4 regions of the Aminivibrio pyruvatiphilus genome follow, and region 1 is predicted to be linked to each of the others. Evidence: riboswitches for the same ligand, from Rfam matches in the RefSeq annotation. Region 1 holds a riboswitch; each other region holds the start of a gene.

Region 1 (7,052 bases):
TTCATGCCCACCACGGCGGCCCTGCCTCCCCGGATTCTCCAGTCGTCCACGGAGAAAAGCTCCGAGGTGAACTGTTCCACCTTTCCTGATGCGTCCACGGTGTGGAGGTGGGAGCGGAAGTTGTCAGTGGAGACGAACCAGGCCCTGCCGCCTTCAGCGGAGAAGGCAAGGTTCAGGTCGGTGGAGCCGTAGCGGCAGTCGGAGCCGACGGAGTTCCTGAGTCCCCTGTCGAGCCCGGGGGTGATGCAGAGGGTTTTTCCGTCGCCGACCAGGTGGAATTTCACGTTCTCGTTGACTCCGTGGGCGGCGTAGTTGCTTCCTGTGACCAGGATCTGCCCGTCCAGCCAGCCAGCCCACCTGCAGGAGAAGCCCGTTCCGGGGAGGATTTCCCGCACCACTCCGCCGCCGGCCGTTTCAATTTCCACCAGGGCGCTGTACTGCCCCCTGACGTCCGTAAAGACCGGACCCCAGACCAGGGCCTTCTTGCCGTCTTCGGACAGGGTGTAATTCTCAGCGTCCAGAAGATCGGGGGTAAGCTGCTGTTCCGTTCCGTCGGGGGCGTAGCGGTACAGCCGCTTCCTCTTCTGGCCCGTGTAGCCCTTGCCGTTGGAGCAGAAGGGGACCTGGTCAAAGAACATCATGTCCGCGTCGTAGGGGTTGTCGAAGGAAGGTTCGTCCACGCCAAGGGCGATCAGGGAACCGTCGGCCATGGGGGAAAGGGAGGAAAGCGCCCTCGGGAGGGTACGGAGATGCGTGGCTTCGCCGCCGGAGATGTCGATGACGTAGAGGGCCGTTTCCGTCTTTTTCGCGTCGTTCCGGCCGCTGGAGAAAAGGACGGAACGGCCGTCGGGCATCCACGCAAAGGCCTTCTCCCTGCCCGAGGACGTCAGCTGCCGGAGCGAGTCCGAAGGCAGGTCGTACAGCCAGAGGTTGGATGTATAGCTGTTGTTGTCGTAGTCGGCCTGGTGGACAAAAAAGCAGACGGCGCTGCCGTCAGGGGAGAATTCAGGCGCGGAGAGAAAGCGGTACCGCAGGAGATCGGTAAGCTCGACTGGTCTTTTCAAGTGGTTTACTCCTTTTCAGGGAATTGTGGGCGAGGCATCATGCCGGGGGACAGGGCGGACTAGCCTCCCCCGATGATGGGAAAAACAGCCACGGTGTCACCCTCGGAGAGGTGCGTTTCTCCTCCTCCGGTATGGGCGATGTGCCGTCCGTTGACAAGAACGATGAGCCTGTCGGAGATATTGTCTCCATCGAGGGCTTCCTCCCGGAAATCCGGACCGTAGCGGTCCGAGAGCTGAAGAAGGAGTTCCATGACGGTATCGGCGCCTTCTGCCGCGGTTTCTTTTTCCCGGGTGAGATCCCGGATGGTGGCGAAAAACAAAACTTTTATCATGGAAACATCATATCCGAAAACCGGCTCTTTTTCCAGAGCGCAAAAAAGCCCCTCCCCGGGTTCAGGGGAGGGGCTTTCGGCAGCAGGTCTTACTTCAGTCCCAGTTCCTGGAGTTTCGCATCGGTGGGAACGCCCTTTTCATCCCATCCGCGGGCTTTATAGTACTCGGGCAGCATTTCGGGAAGGCGGCTGAGCATTCCCTTGGAAGGACCGTCGGGAATGGGCTCCTTGAGCAGCCTGTCGGGAAGGGTGTCTTCCTTCGCAGGATCGAGGCCTTCGCGGAGGTTGAACATACGCTCGATGTTCCAGATGCGGTCTCCCGCCTGCAGGGCTGCGGCGCCGTCATAGTCGAAGCCCGTGGCTGCCTTGAGGAACGCTGCATAGTCGTCGGCTCCGAGGGCGAAGGAGGTGAAGAGGCACATGCCGGAGGCGTCGATGGCCGCGGTGAGATTCTGGAAAATCATGACCCATGTGGGCTTTGTGCTGATATCCACGGGGTCGAGCTTCTCGGGAAGTCCGAGGACTTCGGGGGAGATGGTGTAGCCTCTCACGTGGCATCCTCCCCGGTTCGACGTGGCGTAGTTCAGGCCGATTCCCTGGATGGCCCGTCCGTCATAGGCGGGCATCTCCTGCTTCTTGACGGTCATGGAGAACTCGGGGTGGCCGTACATTTCGCACAGCCTGTAGGAGCCCTCTGCGAGCTTCTTGCCGAGGCCTTCCACGAGCCCCATCTTTTTCGTCCAGTAGGTGACGGCGTCATCGCTGCCGAAGCGGAGCTCGGGGCCGCCTTCCAGTTCTTCCTTTTTGATCAGTCCCTTTTCGTAGAGCTCCATGGCCGCCGCGATGGTGACACCGGCGCTTATGGTGTCGAGGCCGTATTCGTTGCAGAGATAGTTGGCCTCGATGATGGGCTCGAGACGTTCGACACCGCAGCAGACGCCGAAGGCGAAGATGGTCTCGTATTCAGGGCCTTCGCCCTCGCGGTCGCCGACCTTCGTGACCCGGCCGCAGCCGATGGGGCAGCCGAAGCAGGAGTATCTCTTGGTGAGGAAGTCCTTGGCGAGGGTTTCGCCGGACTGGGTGTCAGCCTCGGGGAAGTAGGCTCCCTGCCAGTTGTTCTTGGGGTAGCCGCCGAGCTGGTTGATGATGTTCACGAGGACCGCGGTTCCGTAGGTGGGGAGGCCCTGGCTGGTGACGGGGTTGGTCTTCAGTTTTTCCATGGCCCCGGCGAGGACGGCCTTCATCTCATCCTGGTTTTCCACGTACGGGCGGGCGCTGCCCTTGACCACGACCGCCTTGAGGTTTTTGGAGCCCATGACGGCGCCGACACCGCTCCGTCCTGCAGCCCGGTTCTTGTCGTTCATTATCGCCGCGATCTTCGAAAGCCTTTCACCGGCGGGGCCGATGCAGGTGACCTTCGCCTTGGAATCGCCCACGGCTTCGAGAAGGGCGTCGGTGGCCGCATGGCTGTCCTTGCCCCAGACGGCGGCGGCGTCGCGGATCTCCACCTTGTCGTCGTTGATCCAGAGATAGACGGGTTTAGCCGCCTTGCCCTCGAGAATGATCATGAACCAGCCCGCCCTGGCGAGCTCGGCTCCCCAGAATCCGCCCGAGTTGCTGCTGGCGATGCATCCAGTGAGGGGACTCTTGGTGATGACCATGTACCGTCCGGCGGAGGGAGCTCCCTTGCCGGTGAGGGGGCCGTTGGCGAAAATGAGCTTGTTCTCGGGGGAGAGGGGATCGGTGCCTTTGGGTACCTCGTCGTAAAGCACCTTCGTGGCATATCCGCGGCCGCCTATGTAGTCCTTCAGGGTTTTTTCACAGAGACTCTCGCTTGCGACGGTTCCGTTGGAGAGATTGACGCGCAGTACTTTGCCGAACTTGTCCATATCTCTTCGCCTCCTTGATTTTGTGCATCCTGTATTTTGAAAGGGGTGAAATGAAAAAAGGAGGACCACCGGCTGAAGCCGGCTGATCCTCCTTTGCAAATGCGGCAGGAATGGAAATCGCTTTCCAGACCCAGTGCCTGCAGAATCTTCTGGAGATTTTGCAGGTCGAAGGCATATTCATTTTCGGGGAATGATTCTGCTCACCCCTGTTACTTTTTATACCAATTTGTGAAGTCTGTCAATTCTTTGGGGTAATCTTTCCTGTATAATTCCGGAAACGGAGGTGAGTGTCGGTGAGCTGGTTTGATACTGTGGTGTATTCCGCTGAGGCGGTGGGCCCCTGGAAAATGGTATCCTTTCTGGAACTCAGGAAGGCTGCTGCCATGGAGGGACTTTCTCCCGCCGAAGCGGAGATTTATTGTCTCGAAAACGGCTACGTTCCGTCGAGATATATCCGGAGCATGGGGACTCTCGGACCCGACGGTCAGCTTCGCCTGCTCTCGTCCTGCGCGGCCGTTATAGGCTGCGGCGGCCTGGGGGGGCTCGTGGGAGACCTGCTGGCCCGGGCGGGGGTGGGGCGCCTCGTATTTGTTGACGGTGATGTTTTCGACGAAACGAACCTGAACCGGCAGCTCCTTGCAACGGAGGAGCTGCTCGGTAAATCAAAGGCAAGGACGGCGGCAGCAAGGGCCATGGAGATCAACGGTGCCGTGGAGGCCGAGGGAAGGCAGTGCCGATTCGACTCCTTCACGGCGGAGGGAATTCTCGAGGGCGTGGATCTGGCGGTGGACTGTCTCGACAGCCTCACATCCCGGAGAGTACTGTTTGCGGAGTGCGCTTCCAGGGGGATTCCTCTCGTTTCGGGAGCCATCGCCGGGTTCTGGGGGCAGGTGGGTGTCGTACTTCCGGGAGACGAGACGCTTACAGGGTACCTCGCCGGCGAGTCGGATACGGGAGTCGAGACGGAAACAGGCAATCCGCCCTTCACCCCCGCCCTTGTGGCAGCCCTGGAATGTGCCCAGGCAGTGAAGCTTCTTACGGGGAAGGGAACGGTTCTCGCGGAACAGCTCCTGTGGATCGACCTCGCCGATGACGAGTTCACCCGCCTGAGGCTCCGCTAGGGGAGGAAACTCAGCGGGGGCCCCATTCCTTTCGTAATTCGGCCAGCAGGCGGTTGACCTCCGATATGAGGGAGTAGAGCAGGGAAGGGAGTCCTTCAAGAGCCCTGCTTTTTGCCGTGTCCTCCATGGCTTTCGCAAGTCCGGCTGCCTTTTCCGCCCCGAAAAATGCGAGGTTGCCCTTTAACCTGTGGGCATGGGATACCAGCAGAAGGCGGTCGCCATGAGCGACCGCCCGCTTCATTTCCGCCATGAGCGGGGGGGTCGTCTTCAGGAAAATTGCAGCGGCTTCCGCCGCCGCTTCCCGGTTTCCTCCGGTTGCGGAGAGCAGCGGGGATTCTTCCTCTCTTTCCCGGGCCGTCAGGAATTCTCTTCCGGGCAGAAGGGATGAGATGGTCCGCGCCATGGCCTCAGGTGAGGAGGATTTTGGCAAAAAACCGTCCATGCCTGCTTCGAGGCATCTCTTCCTGTCCTCTTCTTCCAGGGAGGCGGAAACGGCCAGAACGGGAACCCTCCGGCCCTTTTTCCTTTCCATCCGCCGAAGTGCCCGGGTTGCCTCCATTCCGTCCATTTCGGGCATCTGGATGTCCATGAGAATGATGTCGAACCTGTGCTCTTCAGCGAGGGCAAGGGCCTCTTTCCCGTTGGAGGCCGTCATGACCCTGAAATCCAGGGCTTCCAGGTTTGATTCCATGATCCTGGCGCTCAGGGGGTTGTCCTCGGCCAGAAGGGCGAGGGACGGTGTTCCTCCGTCCTCTTCCGGAGAGGAGTCGATGAAGGTCATGGCAAAGGACGGGCTGTTTTTTGCCTCTCCCGCGGAGAAGAGTATTTCAATACCTTCCGGAAGGTTTCGCCTGGCGACGGCGGAAAGTATGATCTTCCCGTTTCCTGCCCCGGCTGCTTTCCCGATGATTTCATCCAGCATGTGCTCCAGCATGAGCGGGTCTCCTTCCACGAGGGAGGGAACCGACGGGTCGATTTCCACCCTGGCGGCAGAAGGCGCTCCTTTCGCTGCAGCCGATCCTGCAGCTGCGAAGCAGACCGAGGTTATGGAGAAGAGTGCCGCTTTCTCCGGTGCTTTTTTCTCGTCCGGAAGGAAGGAAGGACCGCCGAGAAGGGAAAGGGCCTCTTCAGCCAGGCGCCTGATTGAAGCGGAGCGATCGGCGGCGCTGTGGGGCGGCATGGTTTTTGTTTCTGCATCTCCGGTGAGAAGAAGAATTTCCTCCAGGCACCGTCGGATTTCGCGGCGCTCCCGCCCGGAGGCGCCCGGTATTCCCGCTGATGCCGGTGCTGAAGGGCGGCGTCCTGTCATTTCTTGCCCGGGGTAGTGTAGCGTTTCAGAGGACGGCCGCTGGTGCGGTATTCGAAACTGATCTCCGCCAGCCCTTTTTCTGCGAGGTATTCGAGGTATCGCCGTGCCGTGGAACGGGAGATGGAGAGCCTGTCGCCCAGTTCCAGGGCGGTGGGGCTGCCGGATTCGCCCAGGGTTCCCGCGACCAGGGCGAGGGTCTCCTTCTGGAACCCCTTGGGAAGGACTTCTTCTTCCCCGGCAGGGCCGGAAGACCGATGCCCGATCTCGAAGAAGGCGTCAACTTCTTCCTGGGTCGTTTCATCCCTGACGGCACGGAGCCGCATCCTGTGTTCCATGTAGTTTTCCAGGGATGCCCTGAATCTCTGGAGGGAGTACGGCTTGATCATATAATCGAAGGCTCCGAGAGTCCGTGCCCTGGAGACAAGATCGGCTTTTTTTCCTGCGGAGACGAGGATTACGTCGGATGTATTTCCCCTGGACCTGAGTCTTTTGAGGGCTTCGAGGCCGGAGAGGCGGGGCATGAAGATGTCCATGACGATAAGGTCGGCGGTGTTTCTTTTGAAGAATTCGAGAAGCTCGAATCCGTCGCTGACGGTTCCCGCGACTGCGAAACCTGACAGCTGGCGGACGGCCTGTACGTGGAGGCTGCAGACCATGGGATCATCCTCTGCGATGAGCACCCGCACGGGAAGTTGTAAATCCATACGTATCCTCCCCTTTCGGGGTTATTATAGGCCCTGGTCACGAAACCGTAAACAATATGAACAAAATGACCTGAATGCCCAATAGTCTTGGCTTTTCTTATGTCAGGACCGAAAATACAACTACAAAATACGATCACTTCGTTCGGTTGATGAACTTCCCCACGCACGGGTCCCGCAAGGCGAACGGTCCGCCCCAGACCTTCGTTTCTGCGGGGCCTCCTTTTTTCTACCCCTCCTTTTTCCTCCTTTTTCCGGTATTGACAATCCTTCGGGCCGGAGGCAATATGAAGGCCAAACGAAGGAGGACGATAGAGAATGTTTTTTGCCCGTTCAGTAGCTCCCCTGATTTTGTACGGCTGCTCTGCCGTTCTGGTTCTGCTGGGGTTCAGAAGAATCCGCCTGGGAAGTACTCTCAAGGGTGTCATTGATATCGTGGGCGCAGGGGCCATTGCCATCATGGGGTGGTCTTTGGGAAATCCCTGATTCCGTTTTTCTTTTCCCTTGCCCCCGAAAGTCCCGTGAGTGGCGGGAGGTTCAGCATTTCTGCCGTTTTTTTCCCCTCCGTTTGTGGTACACTTTTCCAGTTTTGACGCTGTTTACTATGCGCACCATCCAGGGAGGAATTTCTATGAA
Region 2 (7,052 bases), on a different contig from region 1:
CGGGGTAGGCGGGAAGCTTGGTGATCCTCACGCCGCAGGCGTTGTAGATGCCGTTGATGACGGAGGCATGGGGGCTCGTGAGGGGAAGCTCTCCGATGCCGGCCGCGCCGTGGGGGCCGTCGGCCCTGTGCTCCTCGAAGTAGATGACCTCGATGTCGTCGGGGATGTCCTTGATGTAGGGGAACCCTGCCCCGGGCATGGTGGAGTGCTTCTCGATATCCTCGAAGTCCTCGGAGAGGGCGAGGCCGATGCCCTGGGCGATGCCGCCGTAGTTCTGTCCGTCCACCACGAGGCGGTTGTTGATCTTCCCGCAGTCGCACATGAGGGTCATCCGGTCCACGGCAGTCTTGCCCGTTTCCGTGTCCACGGTCACCTCGGCCATAAACACGCCGTACATGTAGATCACGAAGGGTTTCCCCTGGCTGTTTTCATCGCATGCGGCCCCCTCCACGGCGGACCACTTTCCGGCGAAAGAGGTCGGCTTTCCGGCGGCAACCAGTTCGTCATAGGTCATATACCCGCCGTCCTTCTTAAAGAAGCCGCTTTTTGGCTTCGCGGTCTCCTTGAGCAGGGTTTCGCAGGCCACCCGGATGGCGTTGCCCGTCATGACCTGGGACCTGGAGCCGCCCGCAGGCCCTGAATTGGGGCATTTCGCCGTATTGGGCCACGTAAACCGGAGCTTGTCGGGGGAGATGCCCAGGGGGCGCAGTGCCTCGTGGGCCGTTCCGATGGCGCCGATATCGGCACCCTGGCCGTGGTCCTCCCAGGCCGTACAGATGGTGATGGTCCCGTCGGGGTTCATGTCGACCCGTGCCTCGGAACCATCGGGACCGTCGAGCCCGCAGCCGTATACACCCACCGAGAGGCCGACGCCTTTTTTGTAGCGGGCAGTGGAGCCCTCGGCGGCTCTCTTCTTCGCGAGCTCGTACTTCGGCCGGAGCGCCTCGAGCATCTTCGGAAGGGAATAGGACTCGGGCGCCTGTCCCGTGGGAGAAGTGCTCCCCGGCCGGTAGGCATTCTTCAGGCGGATCTCCAGGGGATCCATGCCGAGCTTCTCCGCCAGTTCATCCATAAGGACCTCGGAGGAGAAGAGGGACTGGGGGGAACCGTAGGCCCTGAAAGCCGAGCCCCAGGCATGGTTGGTGCACACCGTCCGGCCCTCGCCCCTGATGTTGGGAATATCGTATCCCGCGCCCATGAACTGGGTGCCCCGCAGGGTCAGCAGATCGCCGAACTCGGAATAGGGGCCGTGATCCACGGAATAGTCGGTTTCCATGGCGAGGAGCTTTCCTTCCCTGTCGGCGGCGAACTTCATGTTGACGAAGAAGGGGGAGCGCTTTCCGGTGTACTGCTGCTGCTGCTTCCAGGTGTAGTTCAGCGCCACGGGGTGTCCCGTGGCCAGTGCCGCGGCTCCCACGAGGGCTTCCATGGTGGGGCTGAACTTGTAGCCGAAGGTGCCCCCGGAAGGATTCGTCACGAGAACCAGCTTTTCGGGCTCCACACCCAGACCGGGGGCGATCATGGCCAGGTGGAGATGGACGCCGATGGACTTGGAGTGGATTACCAGCCGACCCTCGTGGTCCAGGTAGGCGAATCCCACGTCAGGCTCGATGGGCATGTGCGGCTGCCTGCCCACGTAGAAGTCGTCCTCCGCGGTGACCACGTCGGAACGGGCGAAGATGGGGGCCGTATCCTCCCCTTTCTTGATTTTCTGGGTGAAATACACGTTTGGTGTGCCTGGATGGATTTCGATGGCATCCTCCGCCATGGCGGCAGGGGCGCTCATGTAAGCCGGAAGAACCTCCAGGTCGAGCTTCACTTTTTCGGCCGCCGCGGCGGCGTTCCTGTAGCTGTCGGCGCAGACGATGGCCACTGCGTCACCGTACTGGAAAATCTTCTCGTCGCACAGGATGGGGCGGTCCCACCCGTCGCCCTTGTTCGTGGGGAAGGTGATGAGTCCGGTAATCCTGTTTTTCCCCCTGATATCCTTGTGGGTGACGATCTTGTAGACTCCGGGCATCTTCTCCGCCTCGGAGGTATCGATACCCTTTATGTTGGCGTGGGAAACCTTCGCCTGGACGAGGGCTGCGTGGAGGGTTTTCTTCGGCATCTTGAGGATAAGGTCGGCGCCGTAGTCCAGGGTTCCGGTGACTTTTCCGACCGCAGTGGGACGGGGGTACCTGCTGCCCCAGATCCGTCCGTCACCAGGAAGGACGAAATCGAGATCCTTCACGTCCATCTCCCCCCGGAGCACCTTGGCGGCATCCATGACGGCGTCCACGATGGGCTTGTACCCGGTGCAGCGGCAGGCGTTCCTGTTGGCCTGGAACCAGTCCCGGACTTCTTCCCGGGTCGGATTGGGGTTGGTGTCGAGAAGGGCTTTTGCGGAGACGATGAATCCGGGGGTGCAGAAACCGCACTGGGCGGCCCCGTGCCTGATCCATGCCTTCTGGATGGGGTGGAGATTCCCGGGAGTGCCTATCCCCTCGATGGTGGTGATGCAGGCTCCTTCAGGAAGCCGTGACATCTTGTACACGCAGGAACGGGTATACGTGCCGTCGATGATCACGCCGCAGGAGCCGCAATGTCCCTGGCCGCAGCCTATCTTGGTTCCGGTGAGCCCGAGCTGTTCCCTGAGTACGGAGGCAAGGGTGCTGTCGTCCTCCACTATGATGTTCCGTTCGACGCCGTTGACAAAAAAGACTTTCTGAATCATCCTGTTCCCAGCTCCTTCCGTTCGTCGGCAGGGGGCGGGGCGGCAGAGCTCCGGACCTGTGCGCGGCCATGCGATGAGGACCGGAACCTCCGCCCCTTTCCTGTTCAATAAACTCTTCGCGCGGGGCTCTCCGTCAGGTTTCCGCTGAACCGACCCCTCCTTTCGCCTCGTGCAGATGGAAAAAATAAAAGCCGCCCTCAAGACATGAGGACGGCTTCGCCGTGTGCGGAAAAACGTCCTCCTTGCCAAAGGGGAGGCGCACCTGTTTCCGGATGCACCCTAACGGTCGCTGCCCGTGGGATAGATCCTTTAGGACAGGCGACTCGGAGGAAAAGATTGATATTCTCAGAAGTAAATTTCAAAAAAACACTAACTAGTTTGAGCCATTTTATACCATGAATTCTTTCCGGGCAAGCCTACTCCCAGTTGGTTATATCCTTCCCCGGACCGTCTCCTCCCTCTTCGCCGTCGGCACCGAGGGAGAACAGGTCGTATTCGCCGTGGTCGCCGGGGCGGCGGTAGACGAAGGGGCTTCCCCAGGGATCCGCCGGGAGCTTCCGGAGGTAGCCTCCCTCCCTGTATTTCCTCGGTTCGGGAGGAATGGAGGGTTTTGTCACCAGGGCTTCAAGCCCCTGGGCCGTGGAGGGGTACAGACTGCTGTCGAGCCGGTACATCTCCAGGGCCTGCTCGATCTCCCGGATCTGCACCGCCGCCGCGGTTCTCTTGGCATCCTCCCCCCTGCCCACCACCCTGGGCACCACGAGAGCCGCCAGCAGGCCGAGGATGACCACCACCACGAGCACTTCCACCAGCGTAAAGCCCTTCCGTTTCAGCTGCCTTTCTTTCATTGCACAACCTCCGTTTCAGTTCTGCCCGCCCGTCATCCCGCGAGACTGGACAGGTCAAATATGGGAAGGAGCACGGCGATGACCACGAAGCCCACTGCCAGTCCCAGAAACAGCACCAGGAGGGGTTCCGCGAGAGTGGCCGCCTTTTCCATGCCGTCCCGGGCCTCCTCCCAGTTCATCTCCGCCACCTGGCCGATGGCACCCGGCAGGTCTCCTCCCAGCTCGCCGATCCTGAGGATGTAGACCGCCTCCTCGGGAAAGGTGCCAAGCCTCTCCAGGGCACGGTCGAACCGGAACCCTTCCTTCACGAGCCGGGCGGCCTCCATCCACCGCTCCGGCCGGGAGTCCATGGAGGAGGCCATTCCGAGGGCCTGCACCAGGGGGATCCCAGCGGAGAGCAGGGTCTTCAGGTGGGACATCACCAGGGAGAGGGCGATATTTTCCCGGATGCGCCGGAAGAAGGGGAGGCTCACGGACCACTTTCTCTTCCGTGCCAGGAAAAAGAACCCCATCAGGGCAAGGACCAGCGCCGGCCACCATTCCCGGAGAAACGCCGCCGTTCCCAGGAGGATTCTCGTGGGAAGGGGCAGGGCCTGCCCCATGTCGGCAAAGAGGTCGGCGAGCCGGGGAACCACGTAGGTGAGCAGAAAGAGGACCACGGCGAAGCCGATGACCGTCATGGCCAGGGGATAGGTCAGGGCGGACCGGATCTTCCGCCGCTGCCCCTCCTGCATGGCGTAGAGGGCCGCAGCCTGCTCCAGCACACCGGGAAGGGCCGATGTCCTTTCGCCCGATTCCACTATCCTCAGGAGGTCCTCCCGGAAGAGACCCGTTTCTTCCAGCACGGCGGAGAGGCGCTTTCCTCCCAGCACGCCTTCGTGGAGATGAAGGCAGGCATCGGCCACCCGCCGGTCCGATGAATGGCGGCCCAGGAACTTCAATGCTTCGGCGAGGGGAACTCCCCGCTTCAGGTAGGAGGAAAGCCCCCGGCAGAACAGGGCATGGTAAGAGAGGCCGAAGCCCCTTCTCCGCCCGGCTTTCCGCTGAACTCCCTCCGCGATGTCCACCGCCGTGAGCCCCTGGGCGGCGAGCAGTTCGCCCGCCCTGACGGAGGACGGGGCATCCACCGTTCCCTTCCGGACCTTTCCTGTTTCGTCGTAGGCAGTATAGCGAAAGGCAGGCACGGCTTATCCTTCTTCCAGGGAGGGGCCGAATTCCCCTGCGGAGACCACCCGGAGCAGCTCCTCGGGGGAGGTCCTCCCCTGCCGCAGGGCATCGAGACCCAGTTCCCAGAGGGTACGAAACCCCTTCAAACGGGCGGCGGACCGTATCTTCGGGGTGGGAAGGCCTGCCGCCACCATTTCCCGGAGCTCGTCGTCAAGAATGAACTGTTCGTACAGCCCCACCCGTCCCCGGTACCCGGTGCCCATGCAGTGGTCGCATCCCCTGCCCCGGAAGACCTCCGTAAGGCCCTCTCTCCGAAAGAGGGCCGGCGCTTCGGCCCTGTACGAGCACTTGGGGCAGAGGGTCCGGACAAGGCGCTGGGCCACGGCGCCGAGAAGGGACCCGGCCGCGAGGTAGGGCTCCACCCCCATGTCGGTGAGGCGGATTACCGCCGAGACGGAATCGTTGGTGTGGAGGGTCGAGAGGACCAGGTGTCCCGTGAGGGACGCCTGGACGCCTATGTGGGCGGTCTCGTAGTCCCGCATTTCGCCTATCATGATGATGTCCGGGTCCTGCCTGAGGATGGACCGGAGGGCGGAGGGGAAGGTGACCCCCGCCTTTTCGTTCACCTGGATCTGCCCGACCCCTTCCAGGTCATACTCGATGGGGTCTTCCACGGTGATGATGTTCACCTCCGGCTTCGCCAGGGCCTGGAGGATGGCGTAGAGGGTGGTGGTCTTGCCGGAGCCGGTGGGTCCCGTGAAGAGGATAAGCCCGTGGGGGTTCCCGATGAGGGCGCTCATGGTCTCCCTGGATGAGGCGTCCATGCCGAGATCCTCCAGGCTGAGAAGCCCCGAGCCCTTGTCCAGCAGGCGGAGGGCGAGGCGCTCTCCGTGCTGCACAGGGATGGAGCTGACCCGGATGTCCACCGCCCGGTTCCCAACGGTGATGCCGATCCGGCCGTCCTGGGGGGCGAGGCGCTCGGCGATGTCCATCCGCGCCATGACCTTCATCCTGCTCGTCAGGGGAGCCTGGAGGTTCCGGGGAAGGCGGAGCCGGTCGTGGAGAACCCCGTCCACCCGGAATCTCACGAGGACCTCGTTCTCGAAGGGTTCCACGTGGATGTCCGTCGCCCGGATCTTCAGGGCTTCCCTCAGAAGGCCGTTCACCAGCTTGATGACCGGGACGTCCACCGAGTCGCTCTGCACGTCCTCCCTGAGGAGCCCGTCGCCGTCGTCGATGCCCGCCACGGCCGAGAGGGTGTCGTCGCCGATGCCTCCCCTCAGGTCGTACAGGCGGCCCCAAAGGTGCTCAAGGTCCTCCCGCCGATGGAGCTCCCACGCCGCCTCCCGGCCGAAGGACGCCGCAAGGACCTGGGCGGCGGGAAAGCACTCCGGCGAGGCCAGGGCGACCACAAGCCGCTCCCCGTCGTCCCGGAGGGGCAGGATGCCTGCGTTCTTCAGGGCGTCGAGGCTGACTCTCCCCCGGATGAGGGGAGCGATTTCTTCTCCGTCGGGAAGCCGTGGGACCATTCTTCCGTCTCCTCCCGTCATTTCGACTGCTGCTTCACCGATTCCCGGTACTCCTTCTCGAGGCGCTTCCAGAGCTTCTCCTCGGGAGCGCTCATGCCGTGCTCGCCGGAGACGATCTCCCGGGTGATCTGCTCCGCCTCGCCGGGAGTCTCGAGGATGTAGGGGGTCAGGAAGATCATGAGCTCGATCTTCTCCCGCTGCTTCACCGACCGGGTGAAGAGCCCGCCGATGAGGGGGATGTAGGAGAGGCCGGGGACCCTGCTCCGGAGGCTCTTCTCCACTTCCTTGATGAGGCCTCCCAGGATCACTGTGTTGCCGGAGCTCACCATGACGCTGGTTTTGATCTTCCGCTTGCCCGTCACGGGGGTTTCTGCGGTCATGGCGGTGAGCACGTCCTCGACAACCTGTTCCACATCGAGGGCGACAAGGTTCCCGCTCCGGATGGAGGGGGTGACGTGGAGGATGAGCCCCGTGTCCTTGTATTCGTAGCTGCTCTGCACGGCGTTCGGGTTGGATACGTCCGAAAGCTTTCCCTTGAGCTGGGGGATGACCTGCCCCACCTGGAGCTCGCTGGGGAGGTTGTCGGTGCACATGAGCCGGGGCATGGAGAGCACGTTCACAGCGTCGAACTTCTTGAGCAGGTCGAGGTAGGCGTAGACGAGGCCCATGCCCTTGTAGTTCGTTCTCGTCCCGTAGGTTCCGTCGCTCCTCCTGTACTCCTCTTCCGTCCTGGAGAGGTTCTGGAACCAGTCGATGATGTTGCCCGGCACCCCTGCGCCCCCCATGTTCAGC
Region 3 (7,052 bases), on a different contig from region 1:
TCGCGCCGCGGCTGATATTGTCCAGCTCCCAGATGTCCATGTCGAAGGTGTGCCTGGCTTCTACGAGGGGAAGAACCCTGTTTACGCCGATCTGGACGCCGTCCTTCGGCTGCTTCTGGGCCACGTCGAGCCTGCCGGTGGGATGGGCGCTGTATGACCAGCCCTTCGGGCCTTCCACGTCCACGAACTTCCGGGCGGAAAGATTAGCCGTGAGCACCTTTTTCGCCTGGCGGTCAAGTTCCGCCCAGGCCTCGGGGGTGATGAGAGAGGCTGCTCTTCTCAGAATGTCCATTCTAATGCCCTCCTTTGTTCTCGGGTATTTCCGGTACTACTTCAGGCTGCCTATGCCCAGCCCGCCGGGAGCGCCGCCCTCTCCGCCTCCCGCCTCGCCGGCAGTTTCGACTTCAAGGAGCGGAGCGGAAGTGAAGAGGTACGTTTTGAGTTCCTTGTCCCATCCTTCCATGTTGCGGCGGAGCCACTCGATGAGCATGGCCGCGTGTTCGATCTCTTCGTCCCTGTTGTGGGCCAGGAGTTCCTTCAGTTCAGCGTTGGGCGTGGCGGCCACTCTCTGGTTGTAGTAGTTGACGGCCTCCACTTCTTCCATCAGGCTCTTGAGCGCCTTTGCCTCATCGGCTGTCTTCTGGTCGAGAATATCCGCAGGTTCCGTGAACTGCATGGTATCTCTCCTTTCTTTCTTTTCGCCGGGGGCTCGTTGCTTCAATCCGACCTCACCGGTATGATTTTATCCTATTATACCCCGAGCAGAGGAAAACGAGGGGGTATTTCGGATTAACGATTGTTACATTGTAATTATTTTAATTGGCCTGACGACAGTATAGCAAAAAAATGGGATCGGTCAATATTAGTCAGGTGAAATTGCCGGCTCTTCCTGTGCTAGAATTCCATAATACGCGAATTTAACGCTTCAGGCGAAAAAGGAAAGGATGACATTCTCCATCATGACTGATCACGGTTTCGGCACCCTGTCTGCGGATTTCCGCAGGCTTCTCGCAGTGAAGGGCGGAAGCGACATGACCCTGGGAGACATCGTCTCGGCAGTGGGGGACCGGGGGTTCGGCATACTCTTCGTGCTGCTTTCCCTTCCGAGTGCCCTCCCCGTTCCCGCCCCGGGGTACAGCACGCCCTTCGGGGTTGTCCTCTTTCTTCTGAGTCTGCAGCTTCTGGCAGGACGCCCCGTTCCGTGGATCCCGGAATGGGCTTCCAGAAAGATCATCAGGAGGAGCACTGCCGACAGGATGATAAAAAGCACCGCCGCCTTCTTTTCCTTCGTGGAGCGGTTTATCCGGCCCCGGTTTCCGATACTCACAGGCAGGACCGCGGCGAAGGGGTACTGTCTTCTCCTCCTGGCCATGAGCGGGCTGATGATCCTCCCCATCCCTCTCACGAATACCCTTCCCGCCATGGTGATCTTCTGCGTGGGGGTGGCCATGACGGAACGGGACGGCCTGGCCCTCCTGGCGGCTCTTTGCTTCGGAGTGGCCGCAGTGCTCCTCTACACCGCGGCCTTCTGGCTCATTGCAACCTACGGCCTCCAGGGGATGAGGGAAGCGAAGGAGATCATCAAAGGGTGGCTTTTCTGAGCTCTCTTCCCTCTCAAAAGGAAGAAAAAGACGACGGCACCTCTCTGAGCAGGAAGATGGCCATCCTGCTGGCGGGTTTCCTCGTAGTCACTCTCGCCCTTACGGCGGGGAGCTATTCTCTGACCGCCCGGAGCGTCCGGGCGAGAGTGGAGGAAGCCGGCCGGAGCATTGTCTCGGAAACAGCCCTTACCATCGAAGAATATTTTTCCAAGCTCCTCTCCCTGACCTCCGGCCTGGCGGTTTCTGTGGCGGCCCTTCCCGAAAGCGGTTCGCCCGCAGCCCTGGCCGGTTTGTTCGGCAGGTTCCTTGAATCTGCCCGTATCCAGGGGGTCCAGAATGTTTTTATGGGATTCGAAACCGGGGGATTCACGGATGCAACGCTCTGGGTCCCTCCCGGGGGATACGACCCCCGGATCCGCTCATGGTACGTGGAAGCCCTGAAAAAGGAGAGCGCCGTTGTCACTTCGCCCTACAGGGACCTGATCACCGGGGAGCTTATCGTAAGTGTCACCGCTCCCGTGATCACTCCCTCCGGTGAGCTCCTCGGCGTTTTCGGCCTTGACGTGAACATGGCTCACGTGAGGGAAAAAGTGGTTTCCCGAAAGGTATTCGGCGAAGGGGACGGATTTCTCGTAGACAGGAAGGGGTTTTTCCTGGCGTCCCCTTTTCCGGAATGGGATCTGTCGGAGAGCATCGTCATCCCCTCGGCGGCGGTGCCTTCCTCCCTCTCCACCTCCGCCAAGGCGCTGCTTCTCAGGGAACCCGGGACCGCCCTCATCCCTTTCAGGGGTGAGAGTGCCATGCTCTTCCACTCGCCGGCAGGGGAGCACTTCACCCTGGGGATGATTCTGCCGGAGAGGGTGTTCCGCCGCTTCGTACAGGACATAGCCGCCCTCCATCTTTTCGGAGGATTCGTCATTCTTCTCCTCGCCTCCGTTCTGCTTTTCCCCACGGTCCTGGGCCTGAGGCTCTCTTTCGCTTCCCTTTCAGCCGTGGCGGACGGAATAGCGGAGCGCCTTTCCGGGAACAGGGACATTACGGAAACGGCTTTCAACGTGCAGGTTCTGGGGGCCGAAATCGGCGAGGCCGTGGAGGATTCCCGGGTGACGGAGTTCAGGCGCTTTCTCAGAAGCCTGGAAAATGCCCTGAAGATCATCGGGAGGCAGGGAGAGGAAATAGCCGCCCTCACGGAAGAAGCCCTGGCCATACAGGACAATCTCACCGATGTGAACCGTGAGCTCACGGAGAGGCAGAAAATCTGGAGAAATACGCTGAACGTCATGGAGACCGTTTCGGGCACGGGCGAAAGCGGCGGGAAGCTTCAGAGGATCGCCGAAAGCATTCGGGAGAGCACCGGTGCCTTCGGTGTACTCCTGGCACACCACAGGGACGGAGCCCTGAGAAACCTGGCCATCAGCGGTTACCGGTCCGCAGCGCTTCTGGATTTCGCTATTCCCCTGGAGGGAAGCGTGGCCGGACGGGCCTTCAGGGAGAAACGGCCGGTATGGGTTGAAAATGTGTCTCTCGAACCGGAGTACGGCATGGTTCACCCCGAGGTGGCGACGGAAGTGGAGATTCCCCTTGTGCACCGCGGCAGAAGCGTGGGGGTTCTCGAGGTGGCTTTTGCGGGCGAAGGCAGGCCCAGGGACGACGAACTCATGGAAACCCTGATGCCCGTTGCGTCCGCCCTGGCCGGCCTCTTTGACGTGGAAGACGCCCGCAGGGAAATCAAGGAATCCTACAGGTACCTGGCTGAAAAACTGCAGTCTGTCACGGAGATTCACCATCTCGAGACGGCGGACCACATGGACAGGATCGGCGCCTACTCACGCCTCGCCGCGGAAGCCCTGGGAAAATCCAGGGAAGAGCAGGACGACATCGAGATCTTCTCACGCCTGCATGATATCGGGAAGCTCAGGGTCCCCATGTCCATCCTCGGGAAGGCCGGCCCGCTTACCGGAGAGGAGATGGCCCTCGTCCGAAACCATCCCCGGTGGGGTGCGGAGCTCATCGGGGGCGCGGAATGGCTTGCCGCGGCGAGGCGGATCTGTATGACCCACCATGAAAAATGGGACGGCAGCGGTTACCCCCTGGGCCTTTCGGGGGAGGAAATTCCCTGGGAAGGGCAGGTAGTGGCCCTGGCTGACGTCTACGATGCCCTGCGGTCCCGCAGGGTCTACAAGGACTCGATGTCCCACGAGGAGGCGGTCCGCATCATCCTGTCCGGCGACGGCAGGACGGAGCCCGGCCATTTCGGCCCCGAGATCATCGAATTTTTCAGGAAATTCCACGGGGAGATGGACAGGATTTTCGAAAGCCGCCGGGTGAGGTAACAAAAACCGGCGCTCCCGTGGTATCATAAACACAAAAGAATATGCTTATCTCCGAGCCCGTTCGCCTACAGGATTTTCCCACGGCGGCGGGCCGTCAGGGTCCGTCCGGAAACAGGCGGGCCTCCCGTGTTCGGCAAGGAGATAGCGGACTTCACTGGAGCCGTTCCCTGCCGTTTGTCGTAGGGGAACGGTTTTTTTGTGTTTTTGTGTTTCGCGATCAGGCACACTACAACATAAAGGAGGAAATTACAGTGAAAATGAGAAAAATGCGGTCGTTTCTGTTCGTCTGTCTGTTCGTCTTTGTCCTTGCGGGGGCCGCTTCCGGCGCGGAGGTTCTCCGGATGGCCACCACCACCAGCACGGACAACACGGGGCTTCTTGATTACCTGGCCCCTCTGCTCCTTCAGGAGAAGAACATCGAACTCCAGTGGGTTTCCGTAGGTACGGGCAAGGCTCTTGAGTACGGCCGGAACGGTGACGTGGACGTTCTCCTGGTCCATGCTCCCGAGGTGGAGAAGAAGTTCGTCGCCGACGGATGGGGTGTCAACCGCCGCCAGGTGATGTACAACGACTTCATCGTGGTGGGCCCCGTTTCCGATCCTGCGGGGATCAAGGGGATGGCCGCCGCCGATGCCCTGAAGAAAATCGCCGCCGTCGCGGCTCCCTTCGCCAGCCGGGCCGACAAATCCGGGACCCACGTGGCGGAGCTTGTCCTCTGGAAAAACGCCGGCATTCCCGAACCCGACAAGGAGAAGTGGTACATCCAGACCGGCCAGGGAATGCTTGAAACCCTCATGATCGCCGATGAGCGGAAGGGCTACTGCCTCACCGACAGGGGAACCTTCATCAAGTACGAGGATTCCCGGAAGGAGCAGGGGGGGCTGGTGATCATCGTCGAGGGTGACGACTCCCTGAAAAACCAGTACAGCGTAATCGCCGTCAACCCGGCAAAATGGGAGAACCTCCGGTATGACCTCGCCGTGGCCCTCATCGACTGGATGGTGTCCCCGTCGACCCAGAAAGCCATTGCGGACTTCCAGCTTCTCGGAAAGCAGCTCTTTTTCCCCAACGCCGAAAGATAAACAACAAAGGAGCGCCGGAAACTCCGGCGCTCCTTTCCTGATGTGTTCCCGTTTCCTATGCCTTTTCCTCGATGGCCACTTTCTTCATCTTCTCGGCCTGGATCTTTTCCGAGACTTCCACGGTGAGCACGCCGTTTTTGAACGTCGCCTTCGCTGTGTCCGGGTCAACCTCCAGGGGAAACTGGATGGACCGGGAGACCTTTCCGAAATAGCGCTCCGACCGGAAAAGGTCGTTCTCTTCCACCGTTTTCTCGTCGGATTTCTCCGCCTGGAGAGTCAGCCGGTCCTCGAAAACATTCAGCTCCACCTTTGACGGGTCGATGCCGGGAAGCTCGAACTCGGCGAAAACTTTTCCGTCCTTCCGGTAAAAATCCCCCCTGGGAACCGCAGGAACCCTTTCCGTCTCCTGGGCATACCCCATATCGGAAGAAAACTCGCCGAATGCCCGGAGCATGTCCCTCATCATCCTGTCCACCGAAGCGAATGGTGCGATGGGCTGTGCCATGTCATTGGGCCGTATGGCCAGGAATCTCCGTGTCATTGTCTCCACCTCCATGAGTCTGATCTATATTGACCTTGTGATCATAATTATATACGTCAGTATTGGTTAGACAAGGGCGAAAAAGAGAAATGAGCAGGAAATAAAGGTAAATATGGCCGCATTTTGGAGACTGCCTCCCGTTTTCTCTTTTTTTCTTTGTATTTCTCCTGCGGGGAAAAGAAGATGCCTCTGAAGGTGTACAATGAAGAAAAGTAATCTGACAAGGGAGAGTGTGCAATGAAAAAGGACATAGGAATCTCCACCCCTCTCTATCCCGCGCCGGCCCTGGTTGTGGCGGCCTATGGCACCGACGGGCGGCCCGGCGGGCTCATGGTCGCCTGGGGGGGAGTCTGCAACTCGGAGCCGCCGTGCATTTCGGTGGCCGTGGCGAAATCCCGTCATACCCTGGAGGGAATACTGGAGAAGAAGGCCTTTACGGTGAACATACCGTCGGAGGCCCAGGCCGCGGAAGCTGATTTTTTCGGCCTCGCGTCGGGAAGGGATACAGACAAGTTCTCCGCGGCGGGACTCACCCCTAAAAAGGGGGATATCGCGGACGCTCCCCTCATCGAGGAGTTTCCTGTTTCCATGGAGTGCGAGGTCGTTCAGTTCCTTGATCTCGGATCCCATATCCTCTTCGTGGGAAAGGTGGTCAAGACCTGGGCACGGGAAGAGTGCCTCGACGAAAAGGGCTATCCGGACCCTGAAAAAGTGCGCCCCCTGGTTTTCGCTCCCCGCACCGGGAAATACTTCGGCCTGGGGGATCTTGTGGGAAAGGCCTTCGGCGAGGGGAAAAAGTTCCTGCCGAATAAGTCCTGAAGGGGGCTTTTCATTCTGCCGCTGCAAATAAAGGAGCCCCGGCCTTAAAAAGCCGGGGCTCCTTTCCGCTTCAGGAGAAATTTCCCTAACGTACTTCTGGGGTATCCGCCCTGGGGCGGAGCAGCAGAAAGAGTCCGATGACCGCGGATGTGCTCCCGAGGGCGATGGGAAGGCTGCCGTGAAGGGCCAGGAGGCCGAATGCCGCAAAGCCAAGCCTCTCAGGCAGGGACAGCCTCCGCTTTGTAAAGCCGGTGATGGCGAATCCCAGTCCCGCCATGGCGGCGACGCCGCTGACGATGGATATGATGTTGCCCATGAACGTGCTCTTGAGGAGCAGGCCCGGGTCGTAGCAGAAGGCGAAGGGAACGATGAAGGCGAGGATCCCCAGCCTGCAGGCGGCAAACCCCGTCCTGTTGGGAGGGGATCCTGCGATGGATGCCGCGGCGTAGGCCGCCAGGGCCACCGGGGGCGTAATGTTCGAGATGATGGCGTAGTAGAACACGAAAAGGTGGGCCGCCAGGGGCATGATTCCGATCTTGGCCAGGGCGGGGACGCCGAGGGCCGCGCCGAGGATGTAGGCGCTCGTGGTGGGGAGGCCCATGCCGAGGATCAGGGAGACGATGGCGATGAGGATGAGGGCAAGGAAGGGAATGCCGCCCGAGAGGGCGAGAACGGC
Region 4 (7,052 bases), on a different contig from region 1:
GCCGCTTATTTCACCCTGGTACGGAGTCTTTTCTGCGCCTCCTCCGAAAGACCGAGCAGCGGAAGAAATCGTTCCAGTTCCTCCTTCGAACCCAGTCCCGCAAGAATTCCGTTGGCCTTCGCAGCGGAGGGGGAATTGACGAAACCGTCCCGCTCCGGAAACATTTCACTGTATTCCCTCATGAGGATGTAATCCCTGCGAAGGTAGTATTTCTGATGGTACCCCTCGGCCATGTAAAAGCGGGCCAGGGGTTCGATGGCCGTAAAGACCTTGCCGCCTATGGCGGTCTCGAGTTTCGCGGCCGAACGTTCCGCTGTTTTTCGCTGCTCTTCGTCCGCCGGAAAAATGGCGGACCGGTACTGGACGGACCATGGACGGGCCGCCGGGTTGTGGCTCGTCCAGAACACTTCCAGGAGCTCGCCGTAGGAAATCTTTGCCGGGTCGAAATCGACCTGAACGGTCTCCGTATGATCCCCTATATCGTCGTAGGTAGGATCCGGAGTGGTTCCCCCGGCATATCCCACCCTGGTGCGCACCACTCCGTCGAGAAGCCCGAACCGGGCGTCAGGTCCCCAGAATCACCCTAGGGCGAAGGTGGCTGTACGGAGTTCCTGAGGAATCTGCCGGTCCAGGGGAGGAAGCTCACCGGCCCACGCCCTTCCGGCAAAAAACACGACTGATGCGGCAATTACAGCTTCAAGTATTTTCATTTTCTCCACCTCCCGTAATTTCTTTCCCTATTATTTTACACTACCGTCATCTTTCTTTCCGGGGAGACAATCATCTCCGGCTTTCCTGCTGTACAATGGGGCCCATAAATATCCCCGAAGGAGGCGCGGCTCCCGAAATGAAGGAAAGGTCAGTGGATTTCTACTTTTTCAGCGGAACGGGAAACACCCTGCTCGCGGCCCGGGCCGTGGCCCGGGGGCTCAGGGAAGGAGGGAAGACGGTCCGGCTCCGCCGGCTGGAAAAAGGGTTTCTACCCTTCCAGGACGACAGGACCGCCCTTGGAATCGCAGTCACAGTGGCCATGTTCTCCACCTACCCCTTCGCCTGGGAATTCCTCGAGAGCCTCCCCGACGGACAGGGCCGGAGCGCGTTCCTGATCTCCACCATGGGAGGAGCGTCCGGAGGCCTCCGCCCGGCGGTGAAAAAACTTCTGCTTTCGAAGAACTTCACCCCCCTGGGGGCTCGGGATTTCGTCATGCCGTCAAATTACAACAACACAACCATACCCCTCGAGAGGAACAGGAAAAAAATCGAAACAATGGAGAAGAACGCTTCCGCCTTCGCCGACGCCCTCCTGGAGGGAAACGCCCCGTGGAAGGGAGGCAATGTCCTTTCCCCGCTCCTCTACCGTCTCTCCCGGCAGCAGTGGCCATGGAAGCTCATGAGGGGCAAGTATCCCCTCGCCGTGGACAGGGAGAAGTGCATCAAGTGCGGCAAGTGCGCCAGGCTCTGCCCGGCGAAGAACATCCGCATGGCGGAGTATCCCGAGTTCCTGGACACCTGCGTCTCCTGCCAGCGGTGCATCGCTTTCTGTCCGCCCCAGGCCATCGGCGTGCAGGGGAAGGAGTACCGACAGTACCGGTCGGTAGAGTACGGAGAGCTCGTCTCGGAAAATCTCTGAAAAAGGAGGGGACGCCGTGGCTGTTCGAAAAATGAAGCTCTACATGGAAAAGCCCATGGGTTCGGCCTGCTGAAGCAATTTCCTGTACGGAGAGGAGGAAATGAAATCCTTTCCGCAGGCGGCCGCCCGTGAGGCGGCAGGGCCGTTGCTTGTAAAGCTCCGTGACCGGTACGGGGAATCCATGGAAGTGAACATCTACGATCCCCGATGCTACTTCTGGATTTTCGACCTCATCCGGTTCAATATCCGGGCGGAACCCACGTGGATCCTCGACGGGAAGCTTCTCTGGAGGGGAATTCCCTCCTGGGACGAACTCCGGGAAAAAATTGACGGGTCCCGGTGAGGGGACCCGTCAATTTTTTCCTCTTCCGGAATTTTTCCTCAGGGCAGAACCCTGCACTCCCCGCAGAGCTCCTTCCATTCCCCGTTTTCGTCCCGGATCTCCGCCCTGGCCTCGTCTCCCTTGATCCACCAGAGCAGTTCCCCGTCGTCGGTATACCGGGCGCCGGATCCGGAGATCACCTGGGGCAGGGTGTACTCCCGGCCGTCGGGAAAGAGAATCTTCACGAACCGGAGGCTCTCGTCGGACAGGCTGTAGTACCGCGCCACCAGCCGGTCACCGTTGGCGCAGACATAGGTGACCGGCTCCCCGCCGGAAACTGTGAGGGGCTGGTTGTTTCCGCCCGCCGGCCCGGACAGCGCACAAACCGCGAATAGAATAACGCACAGGATCCCCGCTTTTCTCATGGCTTTCACGATACTATTCCTCCTCTGCATTCTTCCCTTTTCTTTCCGGGATTGTTCCGTTGCAAAAAATCATATCATCGCCATAATAGAAGGGGAAGATACCGGTTCACCAGGTACCGGAAAAGAAAAGGAGGTTGAAGAGAATGAAACTGAGCGCCCGGAACCAGATACGGGGTACAGTCACTGCAGTGAAGGAAGGGGCCGTCGAAGCCCAGGTGACCATCGATATCGGCGGAGGGCAGTCCATGGTATCCGTTATCACCATGGACTCTCTCGCCAACCTTGGAATCAGGGTCGGTTCCTCTGTCTACGCAGTGGTCAAGGCAGACAGCGTCATGCTGGCGGTGGACTGACCTAACAGGGAATATACCGCCGTTACCATGGAAAGAAGGGGCTCCGGCGAATGCCGGAGCCCCTTCTTTTTCCCTCCGGAAGCAAAAGAGGACACCGGGCTGGAAAAAAAAGAGAAAATACCCTATAATGGCAGACAGATTGAGATAATTTTCCCTATTAATGCTGTTTTATAAAAAGGGAAAGCGCTCTGTCACCCAATATAGCGCCTCCGAGCCGTATTTCCTGTGGAGTGAATCTCTATGGACTGCGGCCGTCAGGGTATGCCTGGAAACGGGCATGCCTCCCGTGTTTGGCAAGGAGGACGGAAAAAACCGCGTGAAGCCACGGGGACCGTCATCATTGCCGATGAACGGTCCTTTTTTTTGTCGAAAGGCGGAATCGCGGTGATCCGGACATGATAGTAAAAACCCTCCCCGTGGAACAGGCCGTCGGAAAGAAAATCTCCCACGATCTCACCCTCATCGACCCCGAGACGGGCTTCAAGGGCGCCCGTTTCCGGAGAGGCCATGTTATAGCTGAAGACGACGTTCCCCTGCTCAGGCGGATGGGAAAATGCAACATCCCCTTTCTTGAATTCTCCCCCGACGAGCTGCACGAAGACGAGGCCGCCCTGCTCCTCGGAGAGCGGATGAGAGGAGCCGGGCTGGAACTGCGGGGCCCCGAGGAGGGGAAATGTACCCTTGTCGCCGTCCGGGACGGCCTCCTTCTTTTCAGCGACAACGACATCGACTTCATCAACGACGATCCGGACTGGCTCTTCACCACCCGGCCCAACAAAACCCCCGTCACGAAAGGCATGGCGGCCGCAGCGTTCCGCATCGGCCCCCTGTCAATGGAACGCAGCCGTGTGAACCGCGCCCGGAACGCGTCCCCCATCTCCGTTCTCCCCTGGTCTCCCCTCCCTGCGGCTCTTGTGACCACGGGCCGGGAAATTTTCGAGGGTACGGTCCGGGACACCTTTCTTCCCAAGCTTAGAAAAAAACTCGACGTCTACGGGGCTCCTTTCCTCGGACAAACCCTTTGCCCCGACGACCGGGATTCCATTCTCGGAGCCGCTGCGGCATGGTTTGAAAAAGGAGCCCGGGTCATAATCTGCACCGGCGGCATGAGCGTCGACGCCGATGACCTGACCCCCGGGGCCATAGAAGCGATGTGTGACGAAGTGGTGTTCCGGAGAATCCCCGTGATCCCCGGAGCGAATCTTATGCTTGCCCGCAGGGGGGAGGTTTTTGTCCTCGGCGTTCCCGCCTCCGCTGTTTTTTTCGAGCGGACATCCCTGGACATGGTCCTCGACAGGCTGTATGCGGGCATTCCTCCTTCGGGAGCGGAGGTGAGACGCTGGGGGAAAGGAGGTCTGTGCAGGAACTGCGTTTCGTGCTCCTACCCCGGATGCGCTTTTTCATCACGGAGCTGACATTTTACCCTGAAAGGAGTTTGAGAAATGGGAACACACAGGATCAAGGCCGTCATCAACGGCCGGGAGATTACTTCAGAACCTGGCGTGACCATTCTGCAGGCTGCCCGGGCCAACGGCATACGGATTCCGTCGCTGTGCGACCACCCGGCCCTGCCGCCCAGCGGCGCCTGCCGCGTTTGCCTCGTGGAGGTGGAAAAGAACCCGAAGCTCCTTCCCGCCTGCACCACTCCCCTGACGGACGGCATGGTGGCCGACGCCTTCAGCCCGAAGGCCCTGGCGGCACGAAAAGCCGTCGTGGAGATGATCCTCATCCGCCATCCTCTGGACTGCTTCTCCTGCGAGTCGAACGGCCGGTGCGAGCTGCAGAACCTCGCCTACGAGCTGGGGATCGAAGAATCCCCCTTCCGGGACGACGGCGACGTGTGCACCGAGCACGAACTTGACGACACCAACCCCTTCTTCATCCGGGACATGAACAAATGCATCCTCTGCGGCCGGTGCGTCCGGGCATGCGACCACCAGTCGGGGTACCACGCCATCGACTTCCAGTTCCGGGGCATCAAGACCATGATCCATCCGCCCGTGGGAAGCAAGCTCGAGGAATCGGACTGCGTCTTCTGCGGCCAGTGCGTCCAGATGTGCCCCGTGGGAGCCCTCACCGAGAAGAAGGCCGTCGGCCAGGGACGGGCATGGCAGACGAAAACGGTCCGCACCACGTGTCCCTACTGCGGCGTGGGCTGCCAGCTCGATCTCCATGTCAACGGAGACAGGATCGCCCGGGTGACCGGAACGGAAGACGGCATGCCGAACAGGGGCAGGCTCTGCGTCAAGGGACGGTTCGGCTACGACTTCATCTACTCCGACGAACGGCTCACGAAGCCTCTTATCAGGGTGCGGAAGGGCGAGAAGAAAAGCCCGGACGATGAATTTCGCGAAGCTTCATGGGACGAGGCCCTCGACCTCGTTTCATCCCGCCTGAAGGAGGTGATGCAGAAGCACGGCCCGGACGCGGTGGGAGGAGTCAGCTGCGCGCGCAGCCTCAACGAGGACTCGTACAGCATGCAGAAGCTCTTCCGCATGGTCTTCCAGAATCACAACGTAGACCACTGTGCACGGGTCTGACACGCTCCTACAGTAGCGGGGCTACTGACAAGCTTTGGAGCGGGCGGCATGACCAACACCATCGGGGAATTCGCCAAGGCGAAGCTCCTCTTCTGCATCGGCACCAACATGACCGAGGCTCACCCAGTCGCGGCTACCTATTTGAAAAACGGCGTCAGGAACGGAACGAAACTCATCGTCGTCGACCCGAGGAGGCAGGAGCTGGCCGACTACTCGGACATCTTCGCCCAGCTTCGCGTCGGCTCTGACATCGCCTTCCTGAACGGCATCATGCACGTCCTGATCAGGGAAAACCTCTACGACAGGAAATTCGTGGAGGAAAAGTGCGAGAACTTCGAGGAATTCGCGGCGAAGATCGAGGAGTATCCGCCCAAGCGGGCCTCGGAAATCAGCGGAGTTCCCGAGAGCACCATCGTCGAGATCGCACGGATGCTCGGGACCGTCAAGCCGGCCATGGTCATCTACACTCTCGGCATCACGGAGCACGTGTCCGGCAAGCGGAACGTCATGACCCTGGCCAACCTGCAGATGCTCCTGGGGAACATGGGAATCGAGGGGGGCGGCGTCAATCCCATGCGGGGGCAGAACAACGTCCAGGGCGCCTGCGATATGGGGGCCCTTCCCAACATGTTCTGCGGCTACCAGAAGGTGGATTCGCCCGAGATCAGCAAAAAGTTCGCCGGCTTCTGGGGCGTGGACAGCCTTCCGGAAAAACCGGGGCTGAAGATCGCCGAAATGGTCAACGGTCTGCCCACCGGCAGGCTGAAGGCCTTCTGGATCTTCGGGGAAAACCTCGTGGCCACCGAGCCCGATCCCAGGCATGTCTCCCACTGTCTGAATTCGGCGGAGTTCCTGGTGGTGCAGGACATTTTCCGCAACGAGACGACGCCTTTCGCCGATGTCATTCTTCCTTCAGCAGCATGGTGCGAGGACGACGGAACCTTCACCAACACGGAGCGGCGGGTGAGCCGGGTCCGCAAGATCAGGGAAGCCCCCGGCGAAGCGAAGCCCAACTGGTGGATTTTCAAACAGGTGGCGAAACGCTTCGGGTATGAATGGCCGTCCAGCAGCGGCCGGGAACTCTGGGACAGCGAAATTTCCGTCCTCTGTCCGGCCTTCGCGGGGATCAAGTTTTCCCGCCTCGACAGCATCGGCGGCATCCAGTGGCCCTGCCCGAACGAAGAGCACCCCGGAACCCCCATCCTCCACAGGGACGGCAAATTTTCCCGGGGAAAGGGGCTTTTCCAGGCCATCGACTGGGTTCCCAGCAGCGAGCAGCCCGACGGGGAGTATCCCATGGTGCTGAGCACCGGCCGCCGCCTGGTCCATTACCACTCCCGGACACAGACCGGCAGGGCAAAGGGACTCAACGAGCGGATGCCCGAGGAATTCGCCGATATTTCCGTCCAGGATGCCGAGAGGCTGGGCATTTCCCACGGAGAAGTAATACGGGTCGCGTCCCGGCGCGGCGAAGTTAAAATTAGGGCGAACGTTTCAAAGCGCATCGCTCCGGGTATGGTCTGGATGTCCTTCCACTTCTGGGAGACCAACGCCAACCACCTTCTGAGCGGCAATATCGAACATTTCGATCCGGACACCATGACGCCCTCCTTCAAGGCGTGCGCCGTGAGGATCGAGAAGATCGCCTGATGTTCTGCGGCCCCTTTTCCTCCTACGAGGAGTTTTTGAAGGAGCTTGAGCGGTTCCACGGCAAGAAGGCCCCCGGGGGAGTGCTAGCCCTCCACATGGTCGCCCTGGCACGGGAGCACCTCCCTGAAGGCA

Evidence for each region. Region 1 has a riboswitch for molybdenum cofactor ahead of C8D99_RS01950 (aldehyde ferredoxin oxidoreductase family protein). Riboswitches for the same ligand answer to the same signal wherever they lie in the genome.
Region 2: another riboswitch for molybdenum cofactor. It lies ahead of C8D99_RS05315 (molybdopterin-dependent aldehyde oxidoreductase); the one in region 1 lies ahead of C8D99_RS01950 (aldehyde ferredoxin oxidoreductase family protein).
Region 3: another riboswitch for molybdenum cofactor. It lies ahead of C8D99_RS14215 (ABC transporter substrate-binding protein); the one in region 1 lies ahead of C8D99_RS01950 (aldehyde ferredoxin oxidoreductase family protein).
Region 4: another riboswitch for molybdenum cofactor. It lies ahead of C8D99_RS05360 (molybdopterin-binding protein); the one in region 1 lies ahead of C8D99_RS01950 (aldehyde ferredoxin oxidoreductase family protein).

What each region holds. Positions count from the first base shown of each region.
Region 1 is NZ_SORI01000002.1:23,917-30,968, reverse strand. It holds gene C8D99_RS01960 (S9 family peptidase) at 1-1,064, opposite strand, end outside; gene C8D99_RS01955 (MoaD/ThiS family protein) at 1,124-1,396, opposite strand; gene C8D99_RS01950 (aldehyde ferredoxin oxidoreductase family protein) at 1,486-3,285, opposite strand; molybdenum cofactor riboswitch at 3,358-3,468, opposite strand; gene C8D99_RS01945 (HesA/MoeB/ThiF family protein) at 3,579-4,406, shown strand; gene C8D99_RS01940 (response regulator) at 4,417-5,715, opposite strand; gene C8D99_RS01935 (response regulator) at 5,712-6,419, opposite strand; gene C8D99_RS15115 (hypothetical protein) at 6,735-6,902, shown strand; gene C8D99_RS01930 (peptidylprolyl isomerase) at 7,048-7,052, shown strand, end outside.
Region 2 is NZ_SORI01000005.1:42,748-49,799, reverse strand. It holds gene C8D99_RS05315 (molybdopterin-dependent aldehyde oxidoreductase) at 1-2,716, opposite strand, end outside; molybdenum cofactor riboswitch at 2,939-3,057, opposite strand; gene gspG (type II secretion system major pseudopilin GspG) at 3,133-3,564, opposite strand; gene C8D99_RS05305 (type II secretion system F family protein) at 3,597-4,748, opposite strand; gene C8D99_RS05300 (GspE/PulE family protein) at 4,752-6,260, opposite strand; gene gspD (type II secretion system secretin GspD) at 6,278-7,052, opposite strand, start outside.
Region 3 is NZ_SORI01000032.1:5,344-12,395, forward strand. It holds gene C8D99_RS14195 (family 1 encapsulin nanocompartment shell protein) at 1-292, opposite strand, end outside; gene C8D99_RS14200 (encapsulin-associated ferritin-like protein) at 329-676, opposite strand; gene C8D99_RS14205 (exopolysaccharide biosynthesis protein) at 960-1,601, shown strand; gene C8D99_RS14210 (HD domain-containing phosphohydrolase) at 1,589-3,934, shown strand; molybdenum cofactor riboswitch at 3,972-4,091, shown strand; gene C8D99_RS14215 (ABC transporter substrate-binding protein) at 4,192-5,016, shown strand; gene C8D99_RS14220 (Hsp20/alpha crystallin family protein) at 5,072-5,557, opposite strand; gene C8D99_RS14225 (flavin reductase family protein) at 5,795-6,376, shown strand; gene C8D99_RS14230 (TRAP transporter permease) at 6,462-7,052, opposite strand, start outside.
Region 4 is NZ_SORI01000005.1:56,715-63,766, reverse strand. It holds partial or broken gene C8D99_RS05385 (peptide-methionine (S)-S-oxide reductase MsrA) at 6-566, opposite strand; gene C8D99_RS15650 (hypothetical protein) at 579-710, opposite strand; gene C8D99_RS05380 (EFR1 family ferrodoxin) at 848-1,630, shown strand; gene C8D99_RS05375 (hypothetical protein) at 1,731-1,973, shown strand; gene C8D99_RS05370 (MliC family protein) at 2,012-2,377, opposite strand; gene C8D99_RS05365 (TOBE domain-containing protein) at 2,521-2,730, shown strand; gene C8D99_RS15400 (hypothetical protein) at 2,758-2,904, shown strand; molybdenum cofactor riboswitch at 2,926-3,047, shown strand; gene C8D99_RS05360 (molybdopterin-binding protein) at 3,126-4,145, shown strand; gene fdhF (formate dehydrogenase subunit alpha) at 4,173-6,920, shown strand; gene C8D99_RS05350 (FmdE family protein) at 6,920-7,052, shown strand, end outside.